Nonomuraea sp. NBC_00507: one gene and its partner. The protein of the gene in region 1 interacts with the protein of each later gene in a pairwise test. Links are inferred from orthologs where the notes say so. Each region holds a gene or a part of one and is shown on either strand. Other genes may lie near its edges. The genes, in order: thrS and rplA.

What was found.
Region 2: the proteins of thrS (region 1) and rplA interact in binary tests that used the Escherichia coli proteins (3 or more experiments, as listed by UniProt). The link is inferred for Nonomuraea sp. NBC_00507 from one-to-one orthologs.

What each region holds. Positions count from the first base shown.
Region 1 is NZ_CP107853.1:6,658,835-6,667,270, forward strand. Bases 1-2,899 are described here. They hold thrS (threonine--tRNA ligase), read left to right. Parts: upstream 1-417; coding sequence 418-2,382; downstream 2,383-2,899. Other genes in these bases: OHA25_RS32210 (glycoside hydrolase family 25 protein), read left to right, coding at 1-353; OHA25_RS32220 (TM2 domain-containing protein), read right to left, coding at 2,431-2,634; OHA25_RS32225 (PIG-L deacetylase family protein), read right to left, coding at 2,804-2,899. Also shown: more of OHA25_RS32225, read right to left, coding at 2,900-3,529; OHA25_RS32230 (Asp23/Gls24 family envelope stress response protein), read right to left, coding at 4,049-4,585; OHA25_RS32235 (HIT family protein), read left to right, coding at 4,663-5,193; OHA25_RS32240 (hypothetical protein), read right to left, coding at 5,149-7,305; OHA25_RS32245 (glycoside hydrolase family 10 protein), read right to left, coding at 7,521-8,436. UniProt on the Escherichia coli protein: Catalyzes the attachment of threonine to tRNA(Thr) in a two-step reaction: L-threonine is first activated by ATP to form Thr-AMP and then transferred to the acceptor end of tRNA(Thr). The rate-limiting step is amino acid activation in the presence of tRNA.
Region 2 is NZ_CP107853.1:209,290-217,731, forward strand. The notes cover bases 3,000-5,904. They hold rplA (50S ribosomal protein L1), read right to left. Parts: upstream 4,860-5,904; coding sequence 4,140-4,859; downstream 3,000-4,139. Other genes in these bases: OHA25_RS01015 (LppX_LprAFG lipoprotein), read right to left, coding at 3,111-3,929; rplK (50S ribosomal protein L11), read right to left, coding at 4,918-5,349; nusG (transcription termination/antitermination protein NusG), read right to left, coding at 5,469-5,904. Also shown: OHA25_RS01000 (glycosyltransferase family 39 protein), read right to left, coding at 1-1,728; rplL (50S ribosomal protein L7/L12), read right to left, coding at 1,887-2,276; rplJ (50S ribosomal protein L10), read right to left, coding at 2,349-2,873; more of nusG, read right to left, coding at 5,905-6,233; preprotein translocase subunit SecE, read right to left, coding at 6,314-6,559; OHA25_RS01045 (pyridoxal phosphate-dependent aminotransferase), read left to right, coding at 6,868-8,076; OHA25_RS01050 (hypothetical protein), read right to left, coding at 8,056-8,442. UniProt on the Escherichia coli protein: One of the primary rRNA binding proteins, it binds very close to the 3'-end of the 23S rRNA. Forms part of the L1 stalk. It is often not seen in high-resolution crystal structures, but can be seen in cryo_EM and 3D reconstruction models.

The DNA of each region.
Region 1 (8,436 bases):
CCGGTGGGCTGCGCCGCGGTGACCTGATCGCGCTCGACCTGGAGGAGGACGACGGTCTGCGGCCGGAGCGGGTCGCCAGGTTCGCGCGCCGCTGGTGCCACTTCGTCGAGCGGCACGGCCGGGTGCGGCCGTTCGTGTACACGTACTACTCGTTCGCGAACCGCGGAAACTGCGCGGGCCTGGCCGAATACCCGCTCTGGATCGCGCACCCGGAGCGGCCCCGCGGCCAGCCCCTCGTGCCCAGGCCGTGGCGGGACTGGACCATCCACCAATACGTCAACAGCCCGATCGACCGCAACGTCTTCCACGGCACCCGCAAGGAGCTGACAAAGCTGGGCTTTCACCCGCGATAGCATCGGTGTTCACCACTGAAGCAGCCCCGGCGCCGGGCGCCGGGGCGATCCCAAGGGAGTCACCGTGTCAGCCGAGCTACGCATCACCCTCGCCGGAGCCGAGCGTGTGGTCGCGGCCGGCACGACGGCCGGTGAGGCGCTCGAGGCCGACGGCCGCACGGTCGTCGCGGCCAGGGTCAACGGCGAGCCGCGCGACCTGGCCTGCGTTCTGGCCGAGGGCGACGTCGTCGAGGCGATCGAGGCCTCCAGTGAGGAAGGCCGGGCCATCGTCCGCCATTCCACCGCCCACGTCATGGCGCAGGCGGTGCAGGAGCTGTTCCCCGAGGCCAAGCTGGGCATCGGGCCGCCCGTGGACAACGGGTTCTACTACGACTTCGACGTCGAGCAGGCGTTCCACCCCGACGATCTCAAGCGCATCGAGAAGCGCATGCGGGAGATCGTCAAGGAGGGGCAGCTGTTCTCCCGCCGGCCCGTCAGCGACGAGGAAGCGCGTGAGGAGCTGGCCGCGGAGCCTTACAAGCTGGAGCTGATCGGGCTCAAGGGCGGGGCCGCCGATGAGGAGTCGGTCGAGGTCGGCGCGGGGCAGCTGACGATCTACGACAACCTCGACCCCAAGACCGGCGACCTGAAGTGGAAGGATCTGTGCCGCGGCCCGCACGTGCCGTCCACCCGGTCGATCCCGGCGTTCAAGCTCATGCGCGCAGGCGGCGCCTACTGGCGGGGCAGCGAGAAGAACCCGCAGCTGCAGCGCATCTACGGCACCGCGTGGGAGTCTCGCGACAAGCAGGACGAATACCTCAAGCTACTGGAGGAGGCCGAGAAGCGCGACCACCGCAAGCTCGGCGCCGAGCTCGACCTGTTCAGCTTCCCGCCGGAGCTGGGCAGCGGCCTGCCGATCTTCCATCCCAAGGGCGGGATCATCCGCAAGGAGATGGAAGACTACATGCGCCGGCGGCAGGCCGAGGCGGGCTACGAGTTCGTCAACACGCCGCACATCACCAAGTCGTCGCTGTTCGAGACCTCCGGCCACCTGCCGTGGTATGCCGAGGACATGTTCCCGGCATTCGAGCTGGAGGGCATCGAATACCGCGTCAAGCCGATGAACTGCCCGATGCACAACCTGATCTACCGGGCGCGCGGACGCTCCTACCGCGAGCTGCCGCTGCGGTTGTGCGAGTTCGGCTCGGTCTATCGCTACGAGAAGTCGGGCGTGGTGCACGGGCTGACCCGCGTGCGCGGCATGACGCAGGACGACGCGCACATCTACACCACCAGGGAGCAGATGGCCGATGAGATCAAGTCGCTGCTGAGGTTCGTGCTCAGCGTGCTGCGCGACTTCGGTCTGTCGGACTTCTACCTGGAGTTGTCCACCCGCGACGAGTCGGAGAAGTTCATCGGCGACCCGGCGGAGTGGGTGGAGGCCACCGAGGCCCTGCGCCAGGTCGCCACGGAGTCGGGGCTGACGCTGGTGGACGACCCGGGTGGGGCGGCCTTCTACGGGCCGAAGATCTCCGTGCAGGCCAAGGACGCGATCGGCCGCACCTGGCAGCTGTCCACGATCCAGCTCGACCTCAACCAGCCCAAGCGCTTCGGCCTGGAATACCAGGCGGCCGACGGCTCCCGGCAGACCCCGGTCATGATCCATCGGGCGCTGTTCGGCTCCGTCGAGCGCTTCCTCGGCGTGCTCACCGAGCACTATGCCGGCGCGTTCCCGCCCTGGCTGTCGCCGGTGCAGGTGGTGGGCATCCCGATCGCCGAGGCGCACGTGTCCTACCTGCAGGACGTGGCGAAGAAGCTGGCCGAGCGCGGCGTCCGGATCGAGGTGGACACCGCCGACGACCGGATGCAGAAGAAGATCCGCAACGCGCAGAAGGCCAAGATCCCCTTCATGCTGCTGGCCGGTGACGACGACATCGCCAACGGGGCGGTCTCGTTCCGCTACCGCAGCGGGGAGCAGAAGAACGGGGTGCCGGTGGACGAGGCGATCGCCGAGATCGTCGACGCCGTCGAGCGGCGCGTCCAGGTCTGACGACAAGGAATGGCGGAGCAGCCGCGCTGCTCCGCCGCTCCTTCCTGGTCACTTGGCCAGCGGCTGGCCCTGCTTGTCCGTGAACTTGCCGATCAAGATCATGATGAAGTCGATCAGCACCCACACGCCGAGACCGCCGAGCGTGATGAGCTGGAGGATGCCCGTCCCGATCTTGCCGACGTAGAAGCGGTGCACGCCGAGCGCACCCAGGAAGAAGCAGAGCAGGACGGCCACGAGCCATGACTTGGTCATGAGGGATTGCCTTTCGGTTGGGGGGACCCGCCGGGAGCAGGGCATGGCATGGCGCGCCCGACCGGCGGTGCCTGCGGGAAGCATCGACCGCAGGGCATGAAACCTTAGCAAGATCCACGGGCCGTCGCATACGTTTCCGGATTTGTCGAGTTACTGAGGGTAAGTCGCGTTATTGGGTGAATAGGCGGAATATCACGGCCGGGCGGCCGCCGAAGCGCTCCGCCTCCTGGCGGGCGAAGCCCTCGATGAGGGTGCGAGCGTAGGTCTCGGGGTCCTCGTCGGTGAGAGCCTCGATGTACGCACGGTGCTCCATGAGCGACCGCACGCCCCGCTCCAGCCCGTCGGTGACGTCCACGGCGTGGGTGGGGGTGTCGCTGCCGGCGACGGCGACCCAGCGGACGCCGTTCCAGGGGGCTGCGTCGGTGTCCGGAAATATCCACCTATTGCCCGCATCTCCGGCGGCGTCCAGGACCGCCCGCCCCACCGCACGATGATCCGGGGTGTTCCAGTACGTGCCGCCCCACGTGTCGGCCGGGTTCAAGGTGATCACCAGCTCGGGGCGGTGCCTGCGGATGGCGGCGGCGATGTCCCTTCGGAGCGCGGTGCCGTACTCGATGACGCCGTCCCGATGGTCGAGGAACTCCACGCTGCTCACGCCGACCACGGCGGCGCTGGCCCGCTCTTCACGCTCGCGCATCACGCCGCTCTTGCCGGGGTCGAGCGTGTCGATGCCCGCCTCGCCCCTCGTGGCGATCACGTACGCGACCTCCCGCCCGGCGTCGGTCCAGATGGCGACCGCGGACGCGCAGCCGTACTCGAGGTCGTCGGGGTGGGCCACGATGGCCAGGGCGCGTTGCCAGTCGTCCGGCATGGGGTCGAGTTGATCGGTTGTCATGGCTCAACACCATAGGCAGCGCCGGCGTGACGCGGAACGAGGAGCGTCCGACGGCTCGGCGTACGACGCCGTCGCGCCTGCCGGTCGCCGCGCCCACCGGTGGTGGCGCCTGCCGGCGGCGTCTGCCCGTCGCCGCGCCCACCGGCCGTCGTGCCCGCTGGCGGCGTCTGCCGGTCGGCGCGTCCACCGGCCGTCACGCTGCAGGAAGGACCTCGGTCGATGACCGGACGCGCTCTGCGCACGTGTGCGGCGGCCCCGACGTGGGCCGCCCAGGTGTGGCGTGCCGGTTGTGTGGGCCGTCCGGTTGTGTGGGCCGTCCGGTCGTGTGGCGTGCCGGTCGTCGTGTGGTGCGGCGGTCGTGTGGCGTGCCGGTCGTGTGGTGCGGCGGTCGTGTGCTGTGCGGCGGTCGTGTGCTGTGCGGTTGTGTGGTGCGGCGGTCGTGCGGCCGGAGGTGGTCGTCGCCAGGTGTGCGAGGTAACCGTTCCGGCCGCAGGCGGACCGTGGTCTGCGTCGTGGTGGTCAGGGGGCCATGGTGGCGTCGTCGGCCGACGGGTCTTCGGCGCGGGCGGGGCGGCCCTCGCCCGGGAGGCGGACGTCGTCGACCGTCACGTTGACCTCCATGACCCGCATGCCGAGCATCCGGCTCACGCTCCTGGCCACGTTCATCTTGACCTCGGTGGCGACCTCCATCACCACGTGGCCGTACTCCACCACGATCGTCAGGCTCACGGCCACCTGACGGTCCTGGATCTGCGCGCTGACGCCCTGGGTGCCGCGCCGCGAGCCGATGCCGATGCGGTCGCGTACGGACTCGAAGGCGCGCGCCAGATCGCCGCCCATGTCGGCGACCCCGGCCACTTCGAGCGCCGCCAGGGCGGCGACCTTCTCCACCACCTCGTCGGCGACCTTGATCCGCCCCTTCACCATCGCGCCGGACGGATAAGGCGCTGTGGGCTCGGGGATAGGCCCGTCCGCCTGCAGCGCCGAATTGTCGGCGTTGTCGGTGTTCTCGGCTTCGGCGGGCGGTACGGAATGCTCTGCTAAAGCTTCGCTCATCACGGCCTCCTCTAGGCGAATGCTCAGGATTGTGCCGGAAGAGCATCCCGTTTGTCCGTGGTCCTATGCTGCTAGTTATGCACGATCAGGCAGGGGCAGGGGCCCCGGACAACTTCGACCGTCTGTGGACCCCGCATCGTATGGCCTACATCAAGGGTGAGAACAAGCCGACCGGCACCGGCCCCGACGACGGGTGCCCGTTCGACGCGATCCCCAAGATGAGTGACGAGGACGGCCTGATCGTCGCCAGGGGCCAGAGCGTCTACGCGGTGCTCAACCTCTACCCGTACAACTCCGGCCACCTGATGGTCGTCCCCTACCGGCACGTGTCCGACTACGACGAGCTGCGTCCGGACGAGCTGGTCGAGATGGGGGAGTTCACGCAGAAGTCGCTGCGGGCCCTGCGCAAGGCCAGCGGCGCGCAGGGTTTCAACGTCGGCATGAACCTCGGCCACGTGGCAGGCGCGGGCATCGCCGCGCACCTTCACCAGCACGTCGTCCCTCGGTGGGGCGGCGACACGAACTTCATGCCGGTCGTCGGCCAGACCAAGGTCCTGCCTCAGCTACTTCGTGACACGCGCCAGCTGCTCGCCGACGCCTGGGACTGACTGCTCCCGCCGCATGAGCACGCCGATGCCGGTGGCCAGCAGGAGTGGTATGGCCAGCGCCAGCGCCATCGACAGCACGGCCGCGCCCGAGTCGTTGACGAGCATGCCGACCACGCCGCTGACCAGCGTGCCGATCAGGCCGGCCCGCAGTGCGCGGGAGTGCTCGAACGCCGCCGGCACCACTCCGGCCGAGGCCTGCTCGGGCCGCAGGATCGCGTACACGAGGAACGCCACGGCCACGATGACGATCGGCATCAGGTTGGGGTTGAGCAGCGTGCCGAGCATGGCCTGCAGCTTGCGCCAGATGACGTCGAGCGCCTCGCCGGTCAGCACCTGGCCCACGAACCTGCCCAGGTGCGTCTGCTCGTTGGCCGGCCTCAGATAGTTGATCCAGGCGAACGTCATCACGATCACCCCGCCGGCCACGCAGAACAACGCCAGCTTCACCAGCGACACCCGCCGGCCCGACAGGATGAGCGCGGTCACCGCGATGCCCGGCACGAACGCGATGACGCCGCCGAAGTCGCTGCCCAGCCCGGACCCGCCGAGCACCATCGCGGCCGCGCCGAGCCCCACGATCGCAGCCAGGCCGATCTTTCCGGGCCAGCGGTGCGCGATCATCGTCGTGGTCAGCAGCGTGCCGGTCGCGAACAGTGCGAACGGGATGTTGCCGAGCCCGAAGTAGCGGGCGCCCTGCTCGGCGCTGAAGCCCATGAAGCTGTTGAGCTGGAGCGTCGTGCCGGTCAGCAGGTCGCCGGCGAGCGTGAGCGCCGTGACGCCCGCGACCACGGCCAGCGGGCCGAGCGGCCGGCGCCGCCATGGCCCGGCCAGCGCCAGTGCGGTGATCGCCGCCCACCAGGCCAGCATGCCGCCGAACAGCTCCAGGTGGGTGGACCACGGCAGCAGGTTGACCAGGAACGAGGTGACGGGCAGGGCCGCCAGCGCCGTCGCGGCCGCGCGTATCCAGGGCAGTTGCTTGCGGCGGCGCAGCAGCAGGAACGCCAGCACGTAGAACAGGACCTGCAGGACCGCCAGGGCGGTGAAGTATTGTCCCTTCGCCGAGCGCATCGTCTGGGCGGTGGCGTCGGCGCGCTGGAGGTGCTCGAAGGTGGCGCCGTTCTCGCCGGCCTGCACCGGCACGCCCACGACCGTGGTGGGCACCGCCACGCCGAGCTTGGTCAGCGCGGTGGAGGTCAGGTCGGGCAGGATCGAGATGTCCTCGCGGCGGGTGGAGGCGGCGCCGAGCAACCGACCCTGCGCGCCGGGCTCACGCAGCGCGGCCACCCGCAGGTGGGGCACGGAGCCGTGGTCGGACAGGCCCGCGAGCAGCACCGTCGTGTCGGCGGGCAGGACCGACAGCAGCGCGCCCGCCTTGGCGTCGGCCAGGCGCAGTGCCTCGCGCCGCTGGGCCGCGGTGAGCTGGTCGGGCACCTTCGGCAGCCGGTCGCCGGTCAGGTAGGGGCGGATGAGGTCGTCCACGTCCATGGCGATCATCCGGCACTTCTCCAGGTCGGCGGTCCTGACCTGGAGCGGCGAGGCATGGTAGTGCTGAACGGCGCCCTGCCGGTCGGCCAGCCCGAGCGCGGCGCCCGGGCCGATGGCGATCGAGCACTGCCCGGCCGCCTTCAGCGACTCTCCGAGGATGCCGGCGTTACGCTGGCCGGCCACGTCGATGAGGTAGCGGTAGTCGGGGATGACGGCGCCCTCGCCCTGCTGCTCGGGCACCGGCGGCGCGCCGCAGCCGTAGCCGACGGCCGACCTGGTGCCCGCCGAGACGGTCAGCCAGCCGTCGTAGGGGCAGGTCACGTTGCCGACGGTGCGGACCGACAGCGAGCCGATCGCGCTGGATGCGGCCAGCTCCCAGAGGTTGGGGGTGTCGGCCTGGGTGAGGTCGTTCCAGTGCAGCCCGGACACCCCGATGAGCGCCACCCGGCCCGTCTGGCCGCGAGACTGCGCCGTCCGGCCCGCGAGGTCATGGACCGGCGCGGTGCCGTCGTCCACCTGCGCCATCCGACCGGCGCCCTCGTCGGCCCGTGCCGCCCCCGCGAACAGCCCCAAGCCGGTCAGCAGCTGGCCGAGCAGCACGGCCAGCACGACTACCGCGCGCCTCACCCCGATGACCTCCCGCGATCGATGATGTCCGTGGCACGGTAGAGGACGCTCGCCTCCAGGCGCCACAAGCCCGCGACTACCCTCTCACGAACCGAGGGTGTGCCGAGGCGACGTCGGCGTGGGAGCCGCGCTGCTCTGCCGGTCCTCGCACGGCGCGGCCCGCCACCCTGATGGGCGGCGGGCCGGATGGGGCTCGATCAGCTGCGGCGCAGTGGTCAGAACGCGTCGACCTTCACCTTGACCGGCGTGCTCTCGTTGTGCAGGCGGTCGAGCGAGGTGATCAGGTAGGTCCCCGGAGCCTTCACCGCGTACGACGGGTCGGAGACGACCGTGACCAGGTTACGGGCGTCCGCGGCCTGGCAGTCCGCGCCTGACTCCGGCAGCTGGTAGACCGCGTACGCGCGGGCCCCGGCCGACGGCGTCCAGGTCATCGTCGAGCCCGTGGCCTTGGCACCCGCCGGCTGGGCAAGGGCCTTCGCCCCGGCCGGCGCGGCCGGGGCCTGGCCGCCGCGCTCCTTCATGAGCGGCAGCAGGGCGGGGCGGCCGTAGTGCTCCTTGGCGACCCGGTCCATCGCGCCCAGCGGGTTGGTGAGCAGCTGTTTGGCGCTGAAGTAGACGTCACCGTCCACCTGCTTGTGCTTGCGGTTGAGTGTCAGGTGCGCGGCCATCTCCTCGGGCCTGGTCCAGGCCTTGTCGTCCGTGGCGCCGACCCGGTAGAGGGCCTGCCCGATGTACAGGTGCACGTCGGAGCCCTTGACGGCCTGCGCCCACCACGGAGCCAGCACCTTGTAGTCGGCCGCCTTGAAGCCGCGCGGCCAGTAGAGCTGCGGCATGACGTAGTCGACGGTGCCCGACTCGATCCAGGCCTTCGCGTCCGCATAAATCGAGTCATAGGCCGACATGCCGTTGGTGTTGGATCCGGACGGGTCATTCGACTTGTTACGCCAGATACCGAACGGGCTGATGCCGAACTTGACGTGGTTCTTCCGCGTGTGGACGGCCTGGTCCACCTCGGCGACGAGCGTGTTGACGTTGCCGCGCCGCCAGTCGGCCAGGCTCTTGCCCTTGCCGTACCTTGTAAAGGCGGCCTTGTCGTTGAACTGGCCGCCCTCGCCCGGGTACGGGTAGAAG
Region 2 (8,442 bases), 6.4 Mb from region 1 along the record:
CAGGAAGTAGTGAATCTTCTTCTCGGCCACGTACTGCTTGAACTGCTCCAGCGTCGGCGCGGGATCGGTGCCGTTGAACCCGCCCACCGCCATCACCGGTTGGCCGCCGGCGAGCTGATATCCGGCCGCGTTGTTGGACCCGACGGTCGCCGCCACCCACGTGTAGCCGGAGGCCCCGTCCTTCAGCAGCGCGGTCAGCTCGGCGGCCGGCGTGCCGGCGTTGAGCAGCCCGCCCATGCCGCCACCGCCCATCCTGCCGCGCCCGGCGCCGTCGGCGCCGGCCGTCGGCGGGCGGAAGGCCTGGCCTCCGCCGCCGGGCCGCTGGAACCCGCCACCGGGCGGCCCGCCGAACCCGCCGCCGCCGGTGGAGGGCCCGGCCGTCGGGATGGCTCCGGTGTGCGGCGACGCGGCGGTGTCCACGGCGTACGCGGCCGGCCCCGCCAGGCACGCCACCAGGGCGATCGCGACCACGGCCAGGACGCGGCGGGTCAGCAACATCGCCAGCGCCGCCCCCAGGCCCGCCACCAGCACGGCGACCCCCAGCCACGCGTTCCAGTCGGCGCTGCGCGACAGCAGCACGTACGACCACACGGCCGTCCCGGCCGTGATCATGGCCGGCAGCCTGCGGGCCCCCCGCTCCCAGAGCACGGCGGCCCCCATGCCCACCAGCACCGCGATGGCCGGCGCCAGCGCCACGGTGTAGTACGCGTGGAAGATCCCTTGCATGAGGCTGAAGACCAACGCCGTCACGAGCAGCCAGCTCCCCCACACCCAGACGGCGGCGCGGACCGGGTCGGCCCGAGGAGCCCGCCGGGTCAGCCAGGTGACGGCGACCAGCAACATCAGGGCCGCAGGGAGCAGCCAGGAGATCTGCCCGCCCGCCTCGGTGTCGAACATCCGCAGCCATCCGGACTGCTGGTTGAGGTTTCCCAGCCCGCCGTAGTCGGCTCCGTTGAGCCGGCCGATGCCGTTGTAGCCGAGGGCCAGCCCCAGCACGCTGTTGGTCTGCGAGCCGCCGATGTACGGCCGCTCGGAGGCGGGCACCAGCGCCACCGCCAGCAGCCACCACCCGGCGGCGGCCACCATCGCGGCCCCCGCCAGCAGCAACTGCCAGATCCGGCGCCTGAACGCCACGGGCGCGGTCAGGAGGTAGACCAGCGCGAACCCCGGCAGCACGAGAAACGCCTGCAACATCTTCGCCAGGAACGCGAACCCGATCGCCGCCCCCGCCAGCACCAGCCACCGGGTCGCCCCCCGCTCCTGGGCCCGCACCACGCAGTAGCCCGCGACGGTCAGCAACAGCACCAGCAGCGCGTCGGGGTTGTTGAACCGGAACATCAGCACGGCCACCGGCGTGACCGCCATGACCGCCCCGGCCAGCAGCGCCGCCCATAGGCTGAACAGCCGGCGCACGGAGGCGTACACCATGGCCACGGTGCCGACGCCCATCAACGCCTGCGGCACGAGCATGGCCCACGAGTTCAGCCCGAACAACCGCACGCTGAGCACCATGGGCCACAGCGAGGCAGGCGTCTTGTCGACGGTGATCGCGTTCGCGGCGTCCGAGGCCCCGAAGAAGAACGCCGTCCAGCTCTGGCTGCCGGCCTGCACGGCTGCCGCGTAATAAGAATTGGCCCAGCCCGAGGCTCCAAGGCCCCAGATGTACAGCACGCCGGTGCCCACGAGGAGGGCGGCCAGCGCCCAACGAGACTTAGCTTCGGTAACCACGTCAGGCACGCTAGGCACGCCGGTTGGCGGGGCGATGAGACCGGGATGAGAATCTCCTGAGCCGTGGCCGCACGGCACCGCTCAGGAAATGCGAAAAGGGGCGGAGACATCCGGCACCAGGATGTCTCGCGCCCCTTCTCAGAAGAGACAGGACCGTCTTACTTCACGGTCACGGTGGCGCCGGCGCCCTCGAGGGCAGCCTTGGCCTTCTCCGCCTGCTCCTTGTTGACCTTGCCGTCGAAGACGTTCTTCGGAGCGCCGTCCACCAGGTCCTTGGCCTCCTTGAGGCCCAGGGACGTGAGGGCGCGGATCTCCTTGATGACCTGGATCTTCTTGTCGCCGGCGGCCTCGAGGACGACGTCGAACTCGTCCTGCTCCTCAACGGCGGCGGCCTCGGCGGCGGGGGCGCCGGGGGCGGCGGCGACCGCGACCGGGGCGGCGGCCTTGACGTCGAAGACCTCTTCGAACTGCTTCACGAACTCGGACAGCTCGAGGAGGGTCATCTCCTTGAACGTGTCGAGCAGCTCTTCGGTGCTGAGCTTCGCCATGATGTTTTCCTTACGTTTAGGACTTGCTGACAACTAGGAACGGGACCGCGGTAGGTGCGGCAATCCCCGGTGTTACTCGCCCGCCTCGTCGCGCTTCGCGCGAAGGGCGTCGGCCAGCTGAGCCATTTGCGTGGGCAGCGCGGCGAACATCGCGGCAGCGGCGCTCTGCTTCGCCTTGAGCGCACCGGCAAGCTTCGCGAGGAGGACCTCGCGGGACTCGAGGTCGGCGAGCTTGGTGATCTCAGTAGCGTTGAGGGCCTTGCCCTCGAGCACGCCGCCCTTGATCACCAGAAGGGGATTGGCCTTGGCGAAGTCACGCAGACCCTTGGCCGCCTCCACGACGTCGCCCTTGACGAAGGCGACGGCGGTCGGACCGACCAGCAGGTCGTCAAGACCCGTCACGCCTGCCTCGTTGGCGGCGATCTTGGTCAGGGTGTTCTTCGCCACGGCGAACTTCGCATTCTCACCGAGAGAGGTGCGCAGCTCCTTGAGCTGAGCGACGGTGAGACCGCGGTACTCGGTCAGAACGGCGGCAGCGCTGCCCTCGAACTCATTCTTGAGCTCGGCAACCGCTGTCGCCTTATCCGGCCTCGCCATGGGCCTCCTTCCAGATGTGCCGCCGGCGAAGGCCCCCGAACATGAGAACAGCCCCGGGCGCAGGGCGCACGGGGCTCGCACACACGGATCAGACCATGTGGGAAACTCGCATCACACCTGCGCGGGTCGTCCACATGACGTGGATCCTTCGGCCGTCAAGCTTGAGCACCTGACGACAACCGGCGGTCTTCGGCAACGACCAGACTACGTCCTGGTCGCCGAGTTTCCAAATCGTTCTCAGTTGGTCGTGCCCTTGGGCAGCTCTCCGACCTGGTCGGCGGGCGGCGTCTCGATGGTCACGGCCTTGTTGAAGTCCTTGAAGAACAGCGTGGCGTCGAGCGTGGCGCCTTCCTTCTGCCCGTTCAACGCGAGCTTGCGCGGCAGCCCGTCGGCGGCCACCCAGATGTCGAACTTGACGTCCTTGAGCTCGGCCAGCCCCGTACGGGCCTGCTGCTGCTCGTCGGCGGGCAGCAGCTGCACGGCCGCGTCGACCGGGAAGCTACCGCTGTAGTGGGTGGTGTCCTCGCTGTTGACGCTCTCGTTGCCGACCGACTTCACGTCCTGCGAGGCCGTGACGAGCTTGGTCACGTTGGCCAGATCGAACTGCTGGATCTGGTTCAGGTACTGGTTCACCTCGCCGGACTCGCCCATCTCGGTGAGCGGGACCTTGATCCACGGCTTGGTGGCGCCTACCAGGTCCTTGAGCGCTTCGACCTTGACGTAGACGGCGTCGCCCTGCAGCACGGCTCGTACGCCGCCCGGCAGGCTCTGACCGCCCATGTCGACGGTGTCCAGGGTCAGGTCCACGGCCAGGGGCTGCTTCTGGTAGAGCATGCGTCCCTGCACCCGGCCGTCGCCCTGCTGGGGGTGCGTGGCGTTCACCACGGCGTCAACGGTGTAGCTGGTGACCTCAGCCGTCTTCTGCGCGGCCTGCGCCAGCACTTCCGAGGCCGCCAGATTGACCTGGATGGGCTGGGCAGTAGTGCCACAACCGGCAACCGCGGCCACCACGAGCGCGGCTCCGGCCGCGGCGAGACTTATCGATCGCTTCAGCATGTCTTGACCCTACGTTTGCATTCCACGGCCGTAGCGCCTTCCCCGCACAATTAGGGGAAAACCCAGGGTTATCCCCCACAAGGTCTTCACACCATCTTCACAATCCACCATACGGACGCTCCGGCCCGGCCCACCCGCCGCCCCGCTGAAGGGCTCAGAAACCGAAAAACCCCCGCCCGAAAGGGGCGGGGGCTTGTCAAAGAGCAGAGATCAGCTCTCCAGCTCCGCGGTGATGCCGCGGGTGATGTTGGGGTCGACCGGGACACCCGGGCCCATCGTCGTGGAGAAGGTGACCTTCTTCAGGTAACGGCCCTTGGCCGCCGACGGCTTGAGACGCAGCACCTCGTCCAGGGCGGCAGCGTAGTTTTCCAGGAGCTCGCGCTCGCCGAACGACGTCTTGCCGATGATGAAGTGCAGGTTGGCCTGCCGGTCGGTGCGGAACTCGATCTTGCCACCCTTGATCTCCGTCACGGCCTTGACGACGTCGGGCGTCACCGTGCCGGTCTTCGGGTTGGGCATGAGACCACGCGGACCGAGCACGCGGCCCAGGCGGCCGACCTTGCCCATCAGATCCGGCGTGGCCACGACGGCGTCGAACTCGTTGAGCCTGTTGCCCTTGGAGATCTCGTCGATCAGCTCGTCGGCGCCGACGATGTCGGCGCCCGCCTCGCGGGCCGCCTCGGCACGGTCACCGGTCGCGAAGACCAGGACCCGGGCGGTCTTACCGGTGCCGTGCGGGAGGTTGACCGTGCCGCGCACGATCTGGTCGGCCTTGCGAGGGTCGACGCCCAGCCGCAGCGCGACCTCGACGGTGGCGTCGAACTTGGTGGTCGACGTCTCCTTGGCGAGCTTCGCGGCCTCGACGGGCGAGTAGAGCTTGTCGCGGTCGAACTTGGCCGCCGCGTCTTTGTGCGCCTTGCTGCGCTTCATTCTTAACTCCTAGTGGTGAACGGGCCTGACGGCCCTCCCACGAACGTCTGAAAGGGTGTTACTCGGCGACCGTGATGCCCATCGACCGGGCGGTGCCGGCGATGATCTTCTCGGCGGCCTCGATGTCGTTGGCGTTGAGGTCGGGCATCTTCGTCTCGGCGATGCTGCGCAGCTGCTCGCGGCTGAGCTTGCCGACCTTGTCACGGTGCGGGACCGCGCTGCCCTTGTCGAGGCCGAGGGCCTTCTTGATCAGCTCGGGGGCCGGCGGCGTCTTCGTGATGAAGGTGAAGCTGCGGTCCTCGAAAATGGTGATCTCAACGGGGATGATGTTGCCCCGCTGGGCCTCCGTCGCGGCGTTGTACTGCTTGACGAAGTCCATGATGTTGACGCCGTGGGGACCGAGGGCGGTACCCACGGGCGGCGCCGGGGTGGCCTGGCCAGCGGGAAGCTGGACCTTTACCAACGCGGCGATTTTCTTCTTCGGAGGCATTTGTCCTTCTCCGGGTCTTTGATTGTGATGCCGTCCGGGCTGCGGATTACAGCCCCGGACATGTCGGAGGCCGCCCTCGCGAAGGCGGCCGCCCGAACGTCTAAGTGTAGGTGATCGTCCTAGATCTTCGAGACCTGGTTGAACGACAGCTCGACCGGGGTCTCACGACCGAAGATCGAGACGAGCACCTTGAGCTTCTGCGACTCGGGGCTGATCTCGCTCACCGAGGCGGGCAGCGTCGCGAACGGGCCGTCCATGACCGTGACCGACTCGCCGATCTCGAACTCGACCGTCGGGCCCGCGGACGGCTTGGCCGCGGCCTTCTTGGCCTCCTCGGTCGGCTCGGGCGCGAGCAGCTTGGCGACCTCGTCGAGGCTGAGCGGGCTCGGCTTGTTGGACAGGCCGACGAAGCCGGTCACGCCGGGCGTGTTGCGCACCGCGGCCCAGGACTCGTCGGTCAGCTCCATGCGCACCAGCACGTAGCCGGGCAGCACGCGCTCCTTGACCGGCACCTTCTTGCCGCTCTTGAACTCCTGGACGGTGTGCGTCGGCACCTCGACCTGGTAGATGTAGTCCTCCATGTTGAGCGACACATTGCGGCTCTCGATGTTGGACTTCACGCGGTTTTCGTAACCGGCGTAGGAGTGAATGACATACCACTCGCCGGGCAGGCCGCGCAGCGACAGCTTGAACTCTTCGACGGGGTCGACGTCGGGAAGAGCCGAAGCGTCCTCGGCGGCGACAGCCTCGACCTCGGCCGCCTCGTCGCTCTCCGCGACCTCGGCCTCTTCGAGAGCCGCCTCGGCGGCTTCCTCAGTGGCCTCTTCCAGCTCGTCGCCCCACTCCTCGCGGGACTCGTCGGCCGGAATAGAAGACTCGGACACGGTGACTCTTCCTCTTTCGTCTAATCGATTGAGCTCGTATCGATGGCGACTCCGTCAGGCGGGCACCGGCGGCGCCGGGATCAGGCTCCGCCGAAGACGCGGAGGACCAACCATCCCAGGGCGGCGTCGAGGCCATACACGATGCCAACCATGATCAGAACGAATATCAGAACGACCGTGGTGTAGGTGATGAGATCCTTGCGTGTCGGCCAGATGACTTTACGAAGCTCGCCGACGACCTGCCGGTAGAAAAGGGCAGGCGAAGTGCGCGTCTTCTTTTCGCCACTGGGCTTGTCGGCGGTTTCGCCGCGTGTGTCGATCGCCACAGTCCTCACCTGAATTCGTCCGTATCCAACGCAGTTTGCGGCGCGCTTACACGCCTATCGTTGCGCGGACCGCACTCGCAGGGCACGAGGGACTCGAACCCCCAACCGCCGGTTTTGGAGACCGGTGCGCTACCAATTGCGCCAGTGCCCTATGTCATCAACCAGACTACCCTGATCGACTCACTGCCTGGACCGAACCGCCCGGCGACATGCGGCGGAAGGACCAGCCGAAAGCATACGGGGGAATGCCCGGTACGTCGAACCCAAAGCTGATCGCCCAGGTCACGAGCACGTGGGACGATGGACCCATGTCCACCCGACCTCGCATCTCCGCAAGAATTTCCGCGATTTCCGAATCGGCCACCCTCGCCGTGGACGCCAAGGCGAAGGCGATGAAGGCGGCCGGACGCCCCGTCATCGGCTTCGGCGCGGGCGAGCCCGACTTCCCGACGCCTGACTACATCGTCGAGGCGGCGATCGAGGCGGCCCGCCAGCCGCGCTTCCACAAGTACACCCCGGCGGGCGGGCTGCCCGAGCTCAAGCAGGCCGTCGCCGACAAGACCAGGCGCGACTCCGGCTATGCCGTCGAGCCGTCTCAGGTGCTGATCACCAATGGCGGCAAGCAGGCCGTCTACGAGGCCTTCGCGACGCTGCTCGACCCGGGTGACGAGGTCCTCGTGGTCGCGCCCTACTGGACGACCTACCCCGAGGCGATCAAGCTGGCCGGGGGCGTGCAGGTGGACGTCGTGGCCGACGAGTCCACTGGCTACCTGGCGGGCGTCGAGCAGCTGGAGGCCGCGCGCACCGAGCGTACGAAGGTGGTGTTGTTCGTCTCGCCGTCCAATCCGACGGGCGCGGTTTACTCGCGCGAGCAGACCATCGCGATCGGCCGCTGGGCGGCCGAGCACGGCCTGTGGGTCGTCACCGACGAGATCTACGAGCACCTCGTGTACGGCGGCACCGAGTTCACCAGCATCGCCACGGCCGTCCCCGAGCTGGGCGACCGGGTCGTGATCCTCAACGGCGTGGCCAAGACCTACGCGATGACCGGCTGGCGCGTGGGCTGGCTGATCGGCCCGGCCGACGTGGTCAAGGCCGCCACCAACCTGCAGTCGCACGCCACCTCCAACGTCTCCAACGTGGCGCAGATGGCGGCGCTGGCCGCGGTCTCCGGCGACCTGTCGGCGGTGGCCGAGATGCGCACGGCGTTCGACAGGCGCCGCCAGACGATGGTGCGGATGCTCAACGACATCCCGGGCGTGTTCTGCCCCGAGCCGAAGGGGGCGTTCTACGCGTACCCGACGGTCAAGGAGCTGATCGGCAAGGAGCTGCGGGGCAGGCGGCCCCAGACCTCGAGCGAGCTGGCCGAGCTGATCCTGGAGGAGGCCGAGGTGGCGGTGGTGCCCGGCGAGGCGTTCGGCACGCCGGGTTACTTCAGGCTGTCCTACGCGCTGGGCGACGACGACCTGGTGGAGGGCGTCAGCCGCCTGGGCAAGCTATTGGCCGAGGCCCGCTGAGACGCCGCCGGCGATTCGCCTGATCTCGGTGGCGAGGCCGGGTGTCGCACCGATGTAGACCGCGGTGCCCGGCTGCTCCAGCCACATGAAGTTCCGCAGGCCGCTCTTGGTGGTCCAGCGCAGCGCCGGCCGGCCCTTGTACGCCGTCAGCGTCGACCTGGCGACCAGCGTGGCGAACTGCTCGGCGGTCCGCACCCCGCACACCACACCGACGTACAGATGCTCGTCGTTCCTGCGCCAGATCAGGCCGTCGACGTCGAGCCGGCGGGCGAGCGAGGGCAGCTGGGCGAACGCGCCGGCACGCTTCAGCTTCGCGGGCATGGCCGGCAGGCTTACCTCGGTGTCACCGCAGGACAGCGAGATGGT